DNA from 3 places in the Enterococcus innesii genome. Region 1 is predicted to be linked to each of the others. Evidence: predicted binding sites of a transcription regulator. Region 1 holds the regulator's gene; each other region holds the start of a gene.
What was found. The regulator LexA, encoded in region 1, represses DNA repair genes until DNA is damaged. The targets are predictions, from matches to a motif close to CNAACANNTGTTNG.
Positions count from the first base shown of each region.

Region 2: a site for LexA is predicted at 3,892-3,905, ahead of ENLAB_RS14285 (Y-family DNA polymerase). Genes of this name have one in related genera too.
Region 3: a site for LexA is predicted at 5,184-5,197, ahead of uvrB (excinuclease ABC subunit UvrB). Genes of this name have one in related genera too.

Region 1 is NZ_AP025635.1:78,278-85,061, reverse strand. It holds gene tkt (transketolase) at 120-2,117, opposite strand; gene ENLAB_RS00405 (DUF896 family protein) at 2,218-2,457, opposite strand; gene lexA (transcriptional repressor LexA) at 2,594-3,214, shown strand; gene ENLAB_RS00395 (hypothetical protein) at 3,343-3,555, shown strand; gene ENLAB_RS00390 (adenine phosphoribosyltransferase) at 3,638-4,150, opposite strand; gene recJ (single-stranded-DNA-specific exonuclease RecJ) at 4,162-6,462, opposite strand; gene ENLAB_RS00380 (lipopolysaccharide assembly protein LapA domain-containing protein) at 6,610-6,784, opposite strand, start outside.
Region 2 is NZ_AP025635.1:3,050,206-3,056,989, forward strand. It holds gene ENLAB_RS14265 (CCA tRNA nucleotidyltransferase) at 1-1,117, shown strand, start outside; gene ENLAB_RS14270 (thioesterase family protein) at 1,125-1,493, shown strand; gene ENLAB_RS14275 (hypothetical protein) at 1,561-2,019, shown strand; gene ENLAB_RS14280 (hypothetical protein) at 2,053-2,328, opposite strand; gene ENLAB_RS14285 (Y-family DNA polymerase) at 2,471-3,865, opposite strand; gene ENLAB_RS14290 (VOC family protein) at 4,120-4,506, opposite strand; gene fosX (FosX/FosE/FosI family fosfomycin resistance hydrolase) at 4,571-4,981, opposite strand; gene ENLAB_RS14300 (hypothetical protein) at 5,052-5,303, opposite strand; gene rpmG (50S ribosomal protein L33) at 5,633-5,782, opposite strand; gene ENLAB_RS14310 (ABC transporter substrate-binding protein) at 5,920-6,784, opposite strand, start outside.
Region 3 is NZ_AP025635.1:273,382-280,165, forward strand. It holds gene uvrA (excinuclease ABC subunit UvrA) at 280-3,096, opposite strand; gene uvrB (excinuclease ABC subunit UvrB) at 3,110-5,101, opposite strand; gene ENLAB_RS01340 (amino acid ABC transporter substrate-binding protein/permease) at 5,372-6,784, shown strand, end outside.

The DNA of each region.
Region 1 (6,784 bases):
GCCACTGCTAATCTACATCCATCACTCTGGCACTTTCAGAGTGATAATAACTCGAAAAAAAACACGTTCGAAAATCGAAAAGATTCTCGAACGTGCAGCTTTTTCTTTGTATCGACCAATTAGTTGATCGATTTGAAGGTATTCACGACATTCTCAACACTGAAGCCGAATTCTGCTAATACCTTGTCACCAGGTGCTGATGCACCGAAATGATCGATCGCGATCACTTTTCCATGGCAGCCAGTGTAACGTTCCCAACCAAATGGGGAAGCCGCTTCGATCGCTACCCGTTTCTTCACTGCTTTTGGCAAGACACTTTCTTTGTATTCTGAGCTTTGGGCTTCAAACAGATCAAAGCTTGGTAAGGAGACCACCGATACATCGATGCCTTCTTCTGCCAATTTAGCTTGTGCTTGGACCGCAAGATTCACTTCTGAACCTGTGGCGATCAAAATACCCGCTGGTGTTTCACCGGCTTGTTTTGAAATCACATAGCCACCTTTTGCGACATTTTCATCCGCACCAGTTTGCGTGCCTTCGATCACTGGTAGGTTTTGTCGACTTAAGACTAAGACCGTTGGCTTATCGGTTGTTGTCATGGCCAGTTTCCAAGCAGCACGGGTTTCATTGCCGTCTGCTGGACGAATCACTTGGACATTTGGCATGCAACGGACGCTAGCTAATTGTTCGATCGGCTCGTGGGTCGGTCCATCTTCTCCAACCGCCACGGAGTCATGCGTCAAGACATAGATCACAGGCGCATGCTGGATCGCAGACAAGCGCACCGCTGGACGCAAGTAATCAACGAAGACGAAGAAGGTTCCACCATAGATTCGCGTACCGCCATGCAATTGGATCCCGTTCATCGCTGCCGCCATCGCAAATTCTCGGACACCAAACCAAATGTTGCGGCCCTCGTATTGGCCAGGTTCAAAGTCTTTTTCTGCTGCTACCATCGTGTTGTTGGAACCAGAAAGGTCAGCCGATCCGCCCCATAAGCTAGGTACGGCTTTGGACAACGCTTGGATCATCTCTTTGCTGGATACCCGGCTAGCTTGTGAGCTGCCAACTTCGTAGCTTGGTAATGCTGCATCCCAATCTGCTGGCAATTCACCTGCAAAGGCTTTTTTGAATTGCGCCGCAAGTTCTGGATAGGCTGCTTCATAGGCACGGAAGGTTTCGTTCCAAGCTGCTTCAGCTTTTTGCCCTTCATCGATCATGGTTTCTTTGAAGCGCGCAGCAACTTCGTCAGGTACAGTAAATTCTGGGTATTCCCAGCCATAAATCGCTTTGGCTGCTGAAATGCCTTCGGCACCGATCGGCGCACCATGGACGGCAGAGGTGCCTTGATTTGGCGCACCGTATCCGATCACAGTCTTGATTTCGATCAAGGTTGGTTTGTCGCTTTCAGCTTTTGCTTCGTCGATCGCTTTCGAGATCGCTTCTAAATCATTGCCGTCTTCAACGAGAATGTGTTGCCAGCCATACGCTTCAAAACGCGCACCGACATTTTCTGTAAAGGCTTTTGAGGTCGGACCATCTAGGGAGATGTCATTTGAATCGTACAAGACGATCAGTTTGTCTAATTTCATGTGACCCGCCATGGATGCAGCTTCTTGCGAAACACCTTCCATCAAGTCCCCATCGCCACATAAAGCGTAAGTATAGTGATCAATGACTTGATACTTGTCGCGATTGTAGGTTGCAGCCAAGTGGGCTTCGGCCATCGCCATACCGACTGCCATAGCGATCCCTTGTCCTAAAGGTCCAGTGGTTGCTTCCACGCCGTCTGTGTGATCGACTTCTGGATGTCCTGGCGTGCGGCTATCCCATTGACGGAAGTTTTTTAGATCCTCAATGGTCACATCGTAACCAGACACGTGCAACAAGCTGTACAATAGCGCCGAACCATGTCCAGCAGACAAAACAAAGCGGTCACGATCCACCCAGTTGCGAGAAGTCGTTGGATTGACTTTCAAGTGTTTCGTCCACAAGGCATAGGCCATGGGTGCTGCCCCCATCGGTAATCCTGGATGTCCTGAATTGGCTTTTTGTACGGCTTCGATACTTAATGTACGAAGGGTGTTCACTCCTAATTGATCGATTTTATCAAACAATGGTAGTTCCTCCTAATTTAGGTTTTTTTTACCTTTATTACATCTCTTATTATACGTGATTCAGATACTTATTTCAATAGCAATGAAAAGGAATTCACAATTATCTGCCGTGGAGACCTTTTTTCTTCTGAATCTCTTTCAATTTTTCTGGTGTCACATCAGAACCTTCAGGATCAACGATTTTCATTCCTTCGATATGGTGACGCATTCCTCCACGAAAGGCGGTTAAATACTCTTCACGTAGAACTTTTTGTTCGTTCGTTTCTGCCTCGGTCAATCCTTCTGTTTTTTTCTTGTTGGCAAGTTCATTGATTCGAGCTAATTTTTCTTGAGATAGCATATTCGTTCCTCCTTTTCCCTCTTGATTTTACTACAAACTAGCGAATAAAAACAATAGCGCAAAAAGCGAACATTTGTTTGAATATTCGATATACCTATGGTACACTAATGTTATCAAATGAAAGAAGGTGTCAGTTTTGGCAAAACGAACAGAAAATCGACAAATCGAAATTCTTAAGTTCATTCATACCCGTGTCACTGAAAAAGGCTATCCGCCGACTGTTCGCGAAATTGGCGAAGCCGTTCAGTTATCTTCTACCTCAACTGTTCATGGCCATTTGTCCCGACTTGAAAAAAAAGGGTTGATCTTACGAGATCCTACAAAACCCAGAGCCATTGAATTAACTGCTTCCGGTCTTGAAAAAATCGATGTTCAACCAGCATCCATTCCGATGCTTGGTGTCGTAACTGCGGGAGAACCGATTTTAGCAGTGGAAGATGCATCCGATTTCTTTCCGATTCCGCCAGATTTAGCAAATAGTACCGGCAGTTTGTTTATGTTGACGATCCGAGGAGAAAGTATGATTAATGCTGGCATCCTTGACGGCGATCAAGTGATCGTTCGCAAACAACAAAGTGCGCAAAATGGTGATATCGTGATCGCTATGACAGATGAAGATGAAGCTACTTGCAAACGATTCTATAAAGAAAAGAATTACATTCGATTACAGCCAGAAAATGATTATTTAGAGCCCATCATTTTGCCTGACGTAACGATTTTAGGATTAGTTGTTGGTTTGTATCGCCATCTGCTTTGATTCTAATCGGCCTACCTAGGAAATCTTCGTACTTGCGAAGATTTTTTTCTTTCCTCTTTACAAACCGAACAAACATTCGTATAATAGGTATACAAACATAAGTTCGTATTATTTAAGGAGTGAATGAGATGAAAGCAGTTCGTCGATTTGGTTTTATGTTGTGGGTATTATTGATGGGTATCGTTATTGGCTATTTTGGCGTTCTAAGTGCTGTTCTGATTTTTTGTCCTCTAATGATGCTTTGGTTCATGCTATGGGATGAAAAGAAATTCCGCCAAGCAGAGCGCAAACGTAACCGCCATTATTATCACGATCATGATTTTTATCGGTATGAACCATGATCCTTCCCCTACATACGCATACGCCCATAAGGCAGCAGAAACAAAAAAAGACTCCAGCGAGTCCTTTTTTGTTTCTGCTTTTTTAGTATTCCATTAACGTCTTAATTTCGACACCTTGGATTTTATCTCTTCCATGTAAATCCATTAGTTCGATCAAAAAGGCGCAGCCAACAACGATACCGCCTAATTTTTCTACGAGTTCAATTGTTGCTTTGATCGTTCCGCCAGTTGCTAGTAGATCGTCACAGATCAAGACACGTTGTCCTGGTTTGATAGCATCGGCATGCAACGTCAAAACATCCACACCATACTCTTTTTCATACTCTGCTTCAATGGTTTCTCGTGGCAATTTGCCTTTTTTACGTACTGGAGCAAAGCCGACACCTAACTGGTACGCAACTGGACAACCAACGATAAATCCGCGGGCTTCTGGTCCTACCACCATATCGATGCCTTTTTCTTGTGCATACTCAACGATCTGCTGTGTCGCATAACGATACGCTTCTCCATCAGCCATTAACGGCGAGATGTCCCGAAAAATAATTCCCTCTTGGGGATAATCCGGAATACTAGCAATATACTCTTTTAAATCCATTTTTTTTCCTCCTAGACTGTCAACCACTGACGCAGGGTTGATAAATCACTCATTAATAAAAATTCTTCTGTTTTGATCATTTTTTGTCGTTGCTGATACAAATGACTCTCTGTCAGCGGACGAGAAACAGGATCAGCCGTTTTATTCAAAACACCATCTTGTATTGTAACAAATTCCAGCTCAGAAAACACCTGAATCATGAAAATAAGTAATTTTTCTGGAATTTTTAGATAGTCAGCAACCATCCTTAATTTGTAGCGAATATCCAAACGAGGTTGTTGCTTGATCAATTGAAAAAGCCGACCATATTGCTCTCTGGTGCCTACCCCATCTAAATAAGCATCTTCGGTCGAGTAAAACACAAACGCAATTCTTGAAGCATGAAGCGTTTGGATGATTTCTTTGATCACTGCAGGATCAGTAGGACAATCTAAAAAGGCGATTTCTTGAAATTGAGCTTCATGAAACGTGTCTCTCAAGTTAGCCACTGAGTCGAATAAGATCGTTTGTCCACAAAACCCTTGTAGCTCTCGAGGAATTTTCTTATTGAAAACGACCCCTACTGTTTGATTTCCCAGAGAGACACCTTGCCGACTCCTTTTCGAACGATAATCAAACAACTGCAGACCTTCCACAGCAAAATCATCCAACATCAACTGCGGTTTTTTGTTGCCATTCCATTCATTGATTGAAAGCTGACCGACGATCGAAAGTCGATCATTTTCAAACTCTACTAAGTCTTTTCCAAAACCAAACCCAATCACATCTAGCTGTGTATTGGACTCATCTGTCATCACTAACTTCAAGTGTTGGTTTTCAGTACCAATCTGGCGAGCATTTTGAGTCGACAGATTGGAAAACAGAAATTTCGGTAACGGATTATCCGTGCCAAAAGGCGCTAAAACGTTTAAAGATTCAATAAAATTGATCGATACTTCTGTCAATGGCAGTTCTTCATCAATTGTCAAGGGGATCCCTTGGCTAAGATCAATTCCATTTTCTTCCACATAGCGATTCATTTGGGCTTGTAGCATATCTAAATGATCGATGGGGATACTTAAGCCAACTGCTGCATGATGGCCGCCAAAACTAGTAAACATGTCTTTCATCGTGGTCAACATTTCAAACAGATTCAACGCAGCAATACTTCTTCCTGATCCTTTTGCTAAGCCATTTTCTTTTTTGGTCAAAACGATCACAGGTTGTCCGGTACTTTGCATGATTCGTCCGGCTACGATTCCTAAAACCCCTTCGTGCCAGTCATCACCTACGACTAGATGAACATGATTGGCAGGGTCGATTTTTTCTTGCGCTTCTTTCATGATTTCTTCAACGAAAGTTTTTCGCTGCTGATTGATCGTATCTAATGTCTTGGCTAAGGTTACTGCTTCTTCTTCATCAAATGTGGTTAACAAACGAACAGCAGGATTTGGGTCTTCCAAGCGGCCGATCGCATTAAGGCGCGGGCCAATAGCGAAACCAATGTCGGTTTCATTGACTGTTCGTTTTTTCAATCCACTGATCTTCAGCAACTCATTCAAACCAAGCCGATCAGTTTGTTGGATCATTTTCAGGCCATTGCTGACTAGTAGTCGATTCTCATCTGTCAAAGAAACCATATCAGCAATCGTCCCAATTGCAACAAGATCAAGCAGTTCGACGGGCACTTCTTCTAATAAGGCGCACGCCACTTTAAATGCGACACCGACTCCTGCCAAATCACCAAACGGATAATTTCCTTCAGGATGACGAGGATGAACGATAGCAAAGGCTTCTGGGAGTTCTACAGGAAGTTCGTGGTGATCCGTCACGATCACATCGACGCCTTGTCCTTGAGCATAAGCAATCGCCTCATGTCCAGACACTCCGTTGTCAACAGTGATGATCAATTGTGTCCCTGCGGCAATTTTTTCTTGATAGACAGTTATATTGGGACCATAGCCATCTGTAAAACGGTTGGGCAGATAATACTCAGCCTCAGCCCCCAGCAGCTCCAGCGTTTCTTTTAATACGGTGGTGCTCGTAATCCCATCTGCATCATAGTCGCCATAAATCAAGATCTGCTCACCATTTAAAATGGCTTCATGGATTCGTTCCACGGCTTTATCCATATCATGAAAGAGAAACGGATCATGAAGGTATTGCAAATCAGTGGATAAAAAAGCGTCTAGCGCTTCTGCTGTTCGAATATTTCTTTGCCATAGCAATGCGCCGATCCGCTCAGGAATCTTTCTTGCTTGGATCAATTCTTTAAATTCAGGGGTAGCTTCGCTATCTTGCGGACGCACCCAATGAAAATTTGCACGTTTCACCAAATCACTCCTAACTAGGATATTATAGCAAAGTTTATGCAAAAAGGAAAAACAACGAAAGAAACAATTTATTTTTTCATATCACAAAAAAGAGCTTGCAGCGAATGATGCACCTGCAAACTCTTTTCTTCATTACGCTCATGTATTCTAGGCTTGCGATTCAAAAGACTTCATTTCTTCATCGATCGTTGGCGGCGTTGAGGCACCTGCTGCACGGGATGAAAGTTGCGCTTCTTGATCGTCGAGTTGCTGCTGCCTAGCTGCTAACTCCGCCTGCTTGTTGGTATATTCTCGTTCCAAGGCTTCTCGTTGTTCTTGCAGA
Region 2 (6,784 bases), 540 kb from region 1:
CGTGCGGGATACGATCTTAGGCCAGCCGATCCATGATGTCGATATTGCTACCAGTGCATTTCCAGCCGAGATCAAGGCGCTTTTTCCTCGAACCATTGACATTGGTATCGAGCATGGGACGGTGCTGGTCTTGTGGGAGCATGCACAATATGAGATCACCACGTTTCGAACCGAAGCCGCCTATCAAGATTATCGTAGACCTGACAAAGTCGATTTTGTCCGTTCCTTGAAAGAAGATCTAAAGCGGCGGGATTTTACCATCAATGCATTGGCACTTCAAGAAGATGGGGTCATCATTGATCTTTTCGATGGACTTGCAGATATCGAAAATCAAATTTTACGAGCAGTGGGTCACCCACAGGAACGGTTTCATGAGGATGCGCTGCGAATGATGCGGGGGCTACGTTTTGTCAGCCAATTAGGCTTTGTTTTGGAAAAAGAAACGTTGGCTGCTATCCATACGAATCATGCCTTGTTAGGAAAAATCTCTGTTGAACGGATCATGATTGAATTCGTCAAATTACTGTTAGGCAATCATCGTAATCAAGCATTACAGGCTTTCGTAGAAACCGAATGCTATATCTACTGCCCAGGCTTACGGGAATATGGCGAAGCGTTGTTGCGGATGGCAGACTTGCCCGCGATTCCTTTAGAAACCGAAACGGCTGCTTGGGTTTTGCTCATTGACCAAATCGGTTTAGCGCCAGAGGCAGTCCGCAGCTTTTTAAAAGCTTGGAAATGTTCCAATGACTGCATCCGCCAAGTACACACGGCTTATCAAGCACTGCTAATGCGTCGAAACGGCGAATGGAACGATCTGCTGTTGTATCAGTTCGGTCTCGAAGCGACCTATTTAGCCGAGGGATTATTGCGTTATGACAAGCTGCCCAATGATCCAGCAAAAATCAGTCAGCGGTATCAGCAACTACCGATCCATTCTTTGAAGGAGCTGGCGATCAATGGACGCGATTTGCTGCAGACAGTTGATCGTTCTTCTGGTCCGTGGCTCAAAGAAGTCTTGGCTGCTGCCGAAGCTGCAGTCATCACACGGAAAGTTCCTAATGAGAAAGAAGCACTATTGGCATTTGCCCAAGCATATTTAGCGAAGGAGGGATAACTGAAGAATGGAAAGTAAAAAAGACTTTCTCGTTGACCTTCAAGACACTGCGGCTGTTATGGGTTCTGGGGGCTTGGCAGTTTTAGCAACCCCTCGACTGGTAGCAATGGTGGAAAACACCTGTTGGGAAGCACTTGAGCCTACTTTAGATAAAGGGTTTACTACCGTGGGTACAAAGTTTTCGATCGATCATTTAAAACCTTCCCCGGTCGGAGCAACAATCACTGTTTTTGTCCAATGGGAAAAAGAACAAGGATTCCAGTTTGATTATCAGGTGACCGATGGGTCTCAACAACTCATTGCCAAAGGGACTCATCAACGAGCGGCGGTGGAAATCTCTCGGTTTATGAAAAAAGTCAACGAAAACCAAAGTTAATTTGTGTCCCAGTAGCGACTATGTGTTAGAATTAAAATGTATTATTAATAAAAAGGAGCGTTTTGTCATGGCTAGAGAAATGAAAGCTTTAAAATTTTATTTCCGTAATGGAGAAACATGGACGATCGAGCGCCGTTACATCGGTGACTTGTGGATCAAACAAATCACGACCAGTTTTGGCCGTATCCACGGAAGTGAATTTGTTGAGATTCATCCATGTGCTGGGTTCAAAATTGAAATCTTCCAAGAAGGCGATCATGTGGCAACACATGACATCAACTTAGGCGGACTTGAATTAGGGATGTTTGCTCGTGCGTTGAAATATGAAGATATTGAACGGATGGAAATTCTTTACCGTAACGGTACACCGGATCTTGTGTATTTCCCATACAAGGACAAAGATACGGAAGGATTGGATAATGTATACCAATCAACAAAAATCAGTGAAAAAACGAAGAGTCTGTATATCGTGATCGACCCAAATCAAACGGTTGATGACGTTTATCAAGAACATTTCGAAGAATAAGAAAAACGCAGAACCAGCTGGTTCTGCGTTTTTTTAGAATGATTCTTGGAACATATCCGTATACTTTTTTAATAAAAGATAATCTTCGGCATATTCATCTTTTAAAACGATCGTATCGCCAAAAAAACTTTTACGAGCATGTTGAATGATCCGATGCTGAATGTCTTTTTCCAGAAGGTAATCGATCTCAGACTGTTTCAGGTTTTGTGCAGCAGTCGCCCGATTCTTTTCTACATATTGCAGCAAATCGTACTCAAGGTGTCCTGCACCATTGATGACTCGTTTGTATTCGATTTTGTCAATTTTCATCTGCTCACACTCCTTGCTATTAAAGTACCTTAGAAAGGAACAAAGGGGGAGATGAATGAATCGAAATTACATAAATCTTTAAAAAATAGACCATTTGTTAATGTTATCTTAAGAATTGTGAGCACAAAGGAAAGAAACAAATTTATGTAACTGTCGTTTGCGAACCATTAGCTATCGATTCTTTCTCCGTTTGCTGATGGACAGGTCCTATGTTGGCGATCCCATCTAGACCACCAGCATGACCACCAACTAATTTGCTACGGGCAATGGCACGAGCGCCTTCCATCCGGCTTGTGGCGTGAACGATCGAAGTGAAGCCGTATTTTTCACGAATCTTATCGATGATCAAATCTAATTTACGTTGGCGCAACTGCGTTTCTGCCTGCTCAAAAAGATCCAGCTGGACATTTTCTGTATAAACCAATTTTGAATAGGTAATACCGATGTGGCGAACGACTTGCCCCGTATAAAATTTTCGAAAGAGAAACAGGCAATGAGCCACAAGTTTGCGGGTATTGTCAGTTGGCGGGATCTTCATTTGTCGGGAAAAACCAGAGGCAGTTTCCCCAAAGGCTACGCCGATGTAAACATTGATACAAGCGGTCTGACAATGATGGCGGCGAATTCGGGCGGCAACTTGCTCCGCCATTTCCTTGATGACGATCTCAATTTCTTCTTGCAAGTAATAATTGCGATGTAGGACCTGACTGTTGCCATAACTTTTTTCCATGACCTGCGGTGTCGGTTCAGCTAAAATCGTGCGATCAATGCCGTGAGCGTGATGGTAGAGCTGCTCACCAATGATCCCCATGCGGCTGCGCAAAAGATCAGGACTGGCATGAGCCAATTGTTCGATCGTTTCAATCCCCATCAAGTGAAGTCGTTTTTCTGTGCGTCGACCGATTCCCCAAAACTCCGTCATAGGGGCGATTTGCCAAACTTTTGTCGGTACATCTTCGTAGGTCCATTCGGCAATCAAGGAACGGTTGTGTTTGGATTCGTTATCCAAAGCCAATTTTGCTAACAAAGGGTTGTCGCCAATACCGATGGTGACATACAATTTCGTTGTTTCGTAAATGTCTTTTTGAATTTGCTGGGCAATCAGCCATCGCTTTTCTTCGCGAGAAATGGTTTTATCGGGAATGAAAAGATCCAGTGTACGGGTCAGATCCATCATCGTTTCGTCAATTGAATAGATCAGCAAGTCGTCTTGTCCGACATATTTGCGAAAGACATTATTGACTTTGGTATTTTCTTTGATATAAAAACTCATACGTGGCGATGCTTTGTATAAATCCGGATGCGTCGGCAGATTGTCATTGCGAGTCACGTTTGAGATTCCTAATGCCGATTTTGCCTTGGGGGAAGCCGCTAAGATTAAGCCGTTTCCAGTATTGTCAGAATGAGACATGACGACCAGCATCGCTTGGATAGGGTCTAATCCGCGCGAGATGCATTCGACAGAAGCATAAAAACTTTTGACATCGATAAATAAGATATCGCGTTTTGGCTCGAGCGCATAATTAAAACCACCCATTTTTATCACTCCTTAACGAAATTATACGAACGTTTGTTCTTTTTTGTCAAGCGAACAGGAGCGGATGAGTGGATTTGTTTTTTTATAGAGATATTATTTTCGTTTCTAACTGAGGGAAAACGTTGGTTTATAAGAAATACATTCGATTCAGATTGTCAGAATTCGATTGGACATTAAAACGGGATTTTGTCTTTTTACCCGCCGGAATGATTAAAAAAACAGCCGATCCATTGGATCGACTGTCGCTTTATGGATCAATTTTCGGCAGGTAGCGTTGCAAACAAACTTAAGAGATTGCCGTCTATATCTTTGACGATGGCATAGCGTTGCCCCCAAAAGGCAGACCAGGGTTCTTTGAAAGACTGATACCCGGCAGCTACGACTTTTGCATGAAGGGCATCAACTTCTTCAGGGGAATCACATAAAAAGGCTAATTCAATCGTATCACCCACAGTCATTGGTGGATGTCCGTAGATCCCGGCAACCATTTTGCGGCTATTCAAGGAGATGCGAACACCATCATTTGCTAATTCCATATAATCTTCTGAGTGCTGACCTAATGGCGTGAAGCCAAGTACTTGATAAAAAGCCAGTGCCTGTTCCATGTTCTTTGTGATAATACCGACCATATCTAGTTTCATTTTTTTCTTCCTTTCATGTGGGAATTCTTTACATAACAGTCCATGCAGTTGCGAGCAATGAAGATTACTTAGTTTCTGTCAGACGGTAATGGTGCAATCGTTCAGCCAACGTACCAGTATGCAGTTCAAACAAATGGTTGTCATCGTCGTAAAAATAAATAGAAGCACCTTCGCCTTTAATACGAGCACGATCTTTTTCAATCTTCAATCCTAGTCCTCGGATGCGCGTAATCAAGGAATCGATTTGAGTTGGATCGATTTTAAAGGCAATATGGTTATACGTTTTCGGCAGCTTCTGGGAGGCATCCTCCATAACAGCAAGCCATAAGCCATCGATCAAAAAGAATTTTTCTGGGAAGTAAGAATGAGACTGGTCTCGGCTATCATAAATTTCCTCTGCTTCAAACAATGTTTCCAGCATCGTTGTCGTCTTTGCTAAATTCTGTACGATCAACGTGATATGGGAAATCTCCATCGCATCAACACTCCTTTGTTATGACGAAATAGGGGAAAGAGAAACAATTAGTATCAAAAGAAGCATTATGTTAGTGATTGTGAAATACCAAGAGGAAGAGCAGAACATAAAACAGTGCATCTGTTGCGCAAGGAATAAGTTTCTTCTTGTATTTTGTCCAAAAGAAGACATTTATTAAGAAGAGGACAATCACCGTCGGTAGGCTAAAGGTCCAAGCAGGGTGTTTGATGAAAATGAAAAGCATATTTCCAATAAGAGCAAAAAGAAAAGCGCCATAAAACAGACGATAGTTACTAGGTAGATACGTAAAATTGCCAAGCATGGGTTCACCTCCTATAGGCAGTATAGCATGAAAGGGGCGGCTGGTACTCAAAGTATATTGAAAGGACAGCTAGAAGAAAAAGCTGGTTCACGTTCTATGTGCCGCCTTTGTTGAACATTAGTTTCTTTTTTTCATTATACATTAAAATTTATTTATACGTCGCTTCAAAGAAAAAGTTGGTTCAAAAGTTCAAAGCAAATAAGTGAAAATAGGGGAGTGGTTGTGTAAAGAGGGAAATAAAAATGCAGCAGCTATCATTGCAAAATGTCTGAAAAAAAGAAGTTCGCAAACGCCTTGGTTATCAGCGTTTGCGAACTTCTTAAATAGTATTATTTTGTTTCGCGGTGTAAAGTAACTTTTCTTTCACGTGGGCAATATTTTTTCTTTTCCAAACGATCAGGATTGTTACGTTTGTTTTTGTTTGATAAGTAGTTGCGTTCTTTACAAGAAGTGCACTCTAATGTGATGTTTACGCGCATGATTTTCCCCCCTAACGATACAAGAATCCTCTAAGAAATCTCTCAGACTAAAATATAATAGCATGTTTCGTGAGGGAATGCTAGCTTTTTCCTGAAATTTGTTAAGTAGTTTTACTTGACGAATTTCAGGGAACGTATCACTTCAATTTGCCTTGGATATCTTCGATCATTTTGGTATAGGCGATCGGACCGTTGTAGAGCCAGCTTGATTCAGGGCCGAATTCCCATAAATGATTGTTTTTGACTGCATCGAGATTTTGCCAGACTTGTTCACTGAAAAAATCAGCGCCTTTATCACTATTCACTAAAATCAAGTAATCGGCATCCAATTCTGCCAGCTTTTCAAGAGAAACCGCAGACCAATCGGCAGTGGCACTTTCACTGATTTCTGAAACTAGTGTGGGAACTTCAAAACCGAGTTCATGATAAAGTAGCTGACCACTTGATTTTGTTTCTGAAACCATGAAGACGGAATTATTGACCACCCATAAAACAGCGATCGACTTGCCTTTGATTTGATCAGCATAAGCTTCTTTGGTAGCAGCGACTAAATCATCATAATCGGCTTCTACTTGGGCAGCTTGCTCTTCTTTGTGTAAGACCTTTGCGATATCTGTCAAGCGTTCACGCCAGGTCACGTCTTCGCCATTTGTGACCACATAAGTTGGCGCGATCTTGCTGTATTGTTCATATTTGTCACCTTCCACCATGGAACTGCTGTCCATCAGTAGCAGGTCTGGTTCAAAGCTCAAGACATCTTCATAGGGCAGATCATAATTGATTCTTGGCACATCTGCTAGTTTGTCTTGCAAGTATGCTTGATCACTGTCATTGCCGACGGTCCATTGAGCAACTGGTGTTACCCCTAATGCAACCAAATAATCTTCCAAATAACTACCGATCACCCGTTGTGGGTTTTCGGGAACAGTGACTTCATTTCCCATCGCATCGGTAAAGGTTGTTGCTATTTCTGAAGAAGTAGTGGCTGATCCACTGCTATCC
Region 3 (6,784 bases), 200 kb from region 1:
AAACGACCGCTCTCGTTTCGTTTAATTACAATAGCATTATCATACCACAAAGAAAAAAGCAATCAAAGTATCTATCTTTGATTGCTTTCTCCCACTTTGAACGGATAGAACTTATAGGCAGTTTATTCAATGCGAATATACGTATACCTATTGCTATTCTATCAAATAAATTTTTGATTTCAAGCCTTTATCATGAAATTTACAGATATTTCAGGCTTCCTTAAACTTTAGCGAAACCTATTGACAGATAAGTAAAAAAGTGGAAGCTTTCCCTCTTGATCATAGGACTTTTTTCAAATAATGACCGGTATAGCTTTCTGGAACGGCAGCAATTTCTTCTGGTGTACCAGTTGCAATGATCGTTCCACCGCCTTCGCCACCTTCTGGACCTAGGTCAATCACATGATCCGCTGATTTGATGACATCCAAGTTGTGTTCGATCACTAAAACAGTATTGCCTGCGTCAACAAACCGTTCCAAAACTTTCAACAAACGGGCAATATCATCCGTATGCAGACCTGTTGTCGGCTCATCTAAAATATAAAAACTCTTGCCATTGGAATTTTTGTGCAGCTCACTTGCAAGTTTCATCCGTTGCGCTTCCCCACCAGACAAGGTAGTAGCTGGTTGTCCCATAGTGACATAACCTAAACCGACATCAACGATCGTTTGCAATTTCCGATGGATTTTTGGAATATGTTGGAAAAATTCCACTGCATCTTCCACGGTCATATCTAAGATCTCAGAAATATTTTTTCCTTTGTAATGAACTTCTAAGGTTTCTGAGTTATAACGTTTGCCATGACAAACCTCACAAGGTACGTAGACATCAGGTAAGAAGTGCATCTCGATCTTGATAATTCCGTCCCCTTTACATGCTTCACAGCGTCCACCTTTTACATTAAAACTAAAGCGGCCTTTTTTATAACCACGGACTTTCGCCTCATTGGTTTTAGCAAATAAATCACGAATGTCATCAAAGACACTGGTATATGTTGCCGGATTGCTTCGAGGTGTCCGACCGATAGGGCTTTGATCGATATCGATCAATTTCTCGATAGCTTCATAACCAGTAATGGTTTTAAAGCGACCAGGTTTGTTCGAATTCCGATTGATTTTTTGCGCTAACGCTTTTTTCAAAATTTCATTGACTAATGTTGATTTACCAGAGCCAGAGACCCCTGTAACTGCGACGAACTTTCCTAGTGGAAAATCGACTGAAATGTTTTTCAAGTTATTCTCAGAAGCACCGGTCACACGAATCTTTTCACCATTGCCTTTGCGGCGTTCTGCCGGTGTTGGGATTTGTCGTTTTCCAGATAAGTATTGGCCTGTTAAAGAAGACGCATTGGCTGCAACTTCATCTGGAGTACCGGCAGCCACGATCTCACCGCCTGCGTGTCCCGCACCTGGACCAACATCAATCAAGTAGTCCGCTGCCCGCATCGTGTCTTCATCATGCTCAACGACAATCAGGGTATTCCCAAGATCACGCATTTTCCGTAATGAATCGAGCAAGCGATCGTTGTCTCGTTGGTGAAGACCGATCGATGGCTCATCAAGAATGTAAAGTACTCCAGACAAATTGGAGCCGATTTGTGTTGCCAAACGAATCCGTTGCGCTTCGCCACCAGAGAGCGTGCCTGACGCACGGCTCAAGGTCAAATAGTCCAATCCGACATTTTTTAAGAAGCTTAAACGATCATCGACTTCTTTCACAATGGGACGTGCGATCATTTGCTCTTGTTCCGTTAGTTTCAATTCTTCGACAAAGTTCAAGGCATTGTTGATGGCCATCTCACTCATTTCACCAATGTGCTTCCCGTTGACTTGCACGCACAGCGCTTGAGGGTTCAAACGATAGCCATGACAAGTTTTACAAGTCAATTCCGTCATGTACAGACGCATTTGATCCCGAGTGAAATCAGAGTTGGTTTCATGATAACGGCGTTTGATATTTGGTAAGATCCCTTCAAAAGCGACCTCAACATCACGTACCCCACCAAAATCATTCTCATAATGGAAATGGAAAATTTCTCCATTCGAACCATTCAAAATAATGTCTTTGTGTTCTTCTGGCAGTTCTTCAAAGGGTGTGTCCATATCGATATTAAATTCTTGGCAAGCCTGTTCTAGCATTTGCGGATAATATTGAGAACTGATTGGGTTCCATGGCAATATGGCACCTTCACGTAAGGTTTTGGTTTGATCGGGAATCACTAAGTCTACATCGACTTCGAGCTTCACACCAAGACCATCACAGTCTGGACAAGCACCAAAAGGCGCATTGAATGAAAAGAGCCGTGGTTCTAATTCCCCAACTGTAAAGCCACAATACGGACAAGAATAATGCTCACTGAAAAGCATCTCTTCTTGACCAATCACATCGACTACCGCATAGCCATCCGCTAAACGTAATGCCGCTTCAAAGGAATCAAACAGACGAGAACGGATGCCTTCCTTTACAACGATTCGGTCAATGATGATAGCAATATCATGCTTTTTATTTTTTTCCAATTCAGGCGCTTCGGAGACATCATAGACTTCGCCATCCACCCGCATCCGAACATAACCTTCTCTTTGGATACGTTCGAAGACTTTTTTGTGCTGCCCTTTCTTTTGATAAACGATCGGTGCCAACAATTGGATCTTGGTGCGTTCTGGTAATGCCAAAACTTCATCCACCATCTGCTCAACCGACTGACTAGTAATCTCAATATGATCATTGGGACAAATCGGGTGACCGATTCTGGCGTAAAGAAGCCGCAGATAATCATTGATTTCAGTAACCGTTCCTACTGTTGATCGCGGGTTCTTGCTGGTGGTTTTTTGATCGATAGAAATCGCTGGACTAAGTCCATCAATGCTATCTACGTCGGGTTTATCCATTTGCCCTAAAAACTGACGGGCATACGCCGATAGACTTTCGACATATCGGCGCTGTCCTTCGGCATACAATGTATCAAATGCTAAGGAGCTTTTCCCTGAACCCGAAAGACCAGTTACCACAACGAGCTGGTCTCTGGGAATCGTCACATCGATATTTTTTAAATTATGGGCCCGTGCCCCATGGATCACAATTTTATCATTTGCCATATTGTTTCTCCTTCTAATCAGCAGCCTTCAGCTCAAGAATAGTATCTCTTAAGGTAGCAGCCGTTTCAAAATCCAATGCTTTTGCAGCATCTTTCATTTCTTTTTCTAATTTCAGCAACAAGGTTGCTTTTTCTTCACGACTTAGTTCTTCATAAGATGTCGTAGTGTATTCACCGGTCTCTTCCGCCACTTTCGTGATCGCAATCAGATCGCGAATCTCTTTAATAATAGTTTTCGGTACGATCCCATGTTCTTTATTGTACGCTTCTTGAATACCACGGCGTCTGGCTGTTTCATCGATTGCTCGCTGCATCGAATCCGTCATTTTATCGGCGTACATGATTACTTTTCCTTCTGAGTTACGAGCTGCCCGTCCAATAGTTTGGACTAATGAACGTTCGCTTCGTAGGAAACCTTCTTTATCGGCATCAAGAATCGCAACCAGAGAAACTTCCGGTACGTCAAGACCTTCCCGTAGCAAGTTGATCCCCACTAGTACATCAAATTCACCGAGACGTAGATCGCGAATGATTTCTGTTCGTTCCAACGTTTTGATATCACTGTGTAAATACTTGACTTTGATTCCTAATTCTTTGAAGTAATCCGTCAAATCTTCTGACATTTTTTTCGTCAAGGTCGTAACAAAGACCCGTTCGTTTCGCTCAACGCGCTCATTAATTTCTCCCACGAGATCATCGATTTGACCCATAATAGGTCGTACTTCGATTACCGGATCTAACAGACCAGTTGGACGAATGATTTGTTGAACGACGGTATCGGTTTGATCGTACTCATAAGGACCAGGCGTGGCCGAAACATAGACGATTTGATTGACATGTTTCTCGAATTCTTCCAAACGCAACGGACGGTTATCCAGCGCAGAAGGCAAGCGGAAACCGTAGTCCACTAGCATTTGTTTTCTCGCCCGGTCACCGTTATACATCCCACGAACTTGCGGCATCGTTACGTGTGATTCGTCGATTACTAATAGAAAATCATCTGGGAAGAAATCCAATAACGTATAGGGCGGTTCCCCTTCTTTTCGTCCATCCATGTGGCGAGAGTAGTTTTCGATCCCTGAGGTGTACCCCATTTCCCGCATCATTTCAATATCATAATTGGTTCGCTGCTCTAAACGCTGTGCTTCTAGCAGCTTATTTTCCGCTCGCAAGACTTCCAGTCGGGCATCCAGCTCACTTTGAATCGAGGCGATCGCATGTTCCATATGGTCTTCATTGGTCACAAAGTGGGTTGCCGGAAAGATCGACACATGTTCGGTGTCACTCATGATCTCACCCGTCAAGGCATCGACTTCACGGATCCGATCGATTTCATCCCCAAAAAACTCAATGCGTAATGCTCGCTCGTCACGAGAAGCTGGAAAAATCTCCACAACATCGCCACGCACGCGAAAACGTCCCCGTTGAAAATCGATGTCGTTTCGCTCAAATTGGATCTCGATCAATTCTTTTAATAGTTGGTCTCGAGACTTTTCCATCCCTACTCGTAAAGAAACAACTTGTCTCGCATACTCAATCGGCGAACCTAAACCGAAAATACAGGAGACGGACGCTACAACGATCACATCGTTTCTTTCTAATAAAGAACTGGTTGCCGAATGCCGTAGCTTGTCGATTTCATCATTAACACTGGAGTCTTTTTCAATGTATGTATCACTGGAAGGAACATACGCTTCTGGTTGATAGTAATCATAGTAACTGACAAAGTACTCGACCGCATTATTTGGAAAAAAGTCTTTGAACTCGCCATATAATTGTCCAGCCAATGTTTTATTATGGGCAATGATCAATGTCGGTTTATTGACTTCCTTGATTAGATTAGAAATCGTATAAGTCTTACCAGTACCAGTGGCTCCCAACAAAATCTGTGCTTTTTTTCCACCGACCACCCCGTCAACCAACTGACGTATCGCTTCCGGCTGATCACCTGCTGGTTGATATTTTGATACTAAGTCAAATTCATGGGAAGTTGTTCTTTCGATCATCTTCATTCCCCCTCGATTATTCTAAACGACAACAAAAAAAGAAAAACTCGCTGTCGCTTTTCCATAAATAAGTATATCATAGCGAACATACTTTCGCCATCATTTGCTATGAAAGTTTCATGCGATTTAGCATAACTTAACATGTTCGTTTTTCTAACATCCGATGTGAGGTTTGAAGGAATTTGTCACATTTTTAAAGAGAAAGACTTGTGTGTTGAAGAAAAAATCCATATAATTTATAGATACGTTATATCTAAAGGAGGAATTTTCTTGAAAAGAAAACACATGACCTTCGCTATAATCGCGCTGATTGTCAGCTTTTTTACTTTTTCGGTAAAGTCAGCGAATGCGGAGGAAACTACGTATAAGATAGGAACAGATTTAACATTTGCGCCTTTCGAATTTCAAAATGAAAACAATGAATATGTTGGGATCGATATAGATTTATTAAACGCGATCGCTGAAGATCAAGGTTTCGCAGTCGATTTACGTCCTTTAGGTTTTGACGCCTCCATTCAAGGAGTGCAATCAAATCAGCTAGATGGCATGATCGCTGGGATGAGTATTACAGAGGAACGTAAAGAAACCTTTGATTTCTCTGACCCTTATTTTGATAGCGGGATCCAAATGGCTGTAGCTGCAGATAATGACAGCATTACTAGCTATGAAGATCTTGAGGGCGAAACGGTCGGTGCAAAGGTTGGTACCGAAAGTGCCCGCTTTCTAGAAAGCAATAAAGACCAATATGGCTACGACATCAAATTATATGATGACGCTACTGGACTATATGGCGCTGTACGCAATGGTACTGTGGCAGCCGCTTTCGATGATTTTCCAGTGCTTGGCTATGCTATTAACAATGGCGAACCGATGAAACTTGTCGGCGAACCTGAAAAAGGTGCTTCTTACGGATTCGCTGTCAGAAAAGGCCAAAATCAAGAGCTACTTGAAAAATTCAATGCTGGTTTAGCCAATATGAAAGCTTCCGGCAAATACGATGAAATCGTCAATACTTACATCACAACGTCTGATTCAGATGCAGACACTAGCGAAATGGTGAAAGTCGAACCAAAGAAAGATGTTTACCGCATTGCCAGTGACTCCGCTTTTGCCCCATTCGAGTTTCAAAACGAAGACAACGAATATGTGGGAATCGATGTTGATTTAATGAATCGGGCTGCAGAATTGCAAGGATTCAACATTGAATTCAATTTCATCGGTTTTTCAGGAGCTTTGCAAGCGTTGGACGGTAACCAAGCAGATGGGATGATTGCTGGGATGACAATCACTGATGAGCGTCGTCAATCCTATGACTTTTCTGATTCTTACTTTGAAAGTGGTATTCAGATTGCTGTAAAAGAAGGCAATGATTCCATCAAATCTTATGAAGATTTAGATGGGAAAACCGTCGGTGCGAAAGTTGGGACAGAAAGTGCAGACTTCCTGATCGCCAACGAAGAGAAATATGGCTATTCCATCAAATATTATGATGCCGCCGATCAATTATATGCGGCTGTTAACGGTGGGCAAATTGATGCCATGATGGATGATTATCCAGTGATTGGTTATGCCATCAGCCAAGGACAAAAACTAATGACACCGATTGAAAAAGAATCTGGCGGTCAGTACGGATTTGCGGTGAAAAAAGGCCAAAATCCTGAATTGATCCAAATGTTTAATGAA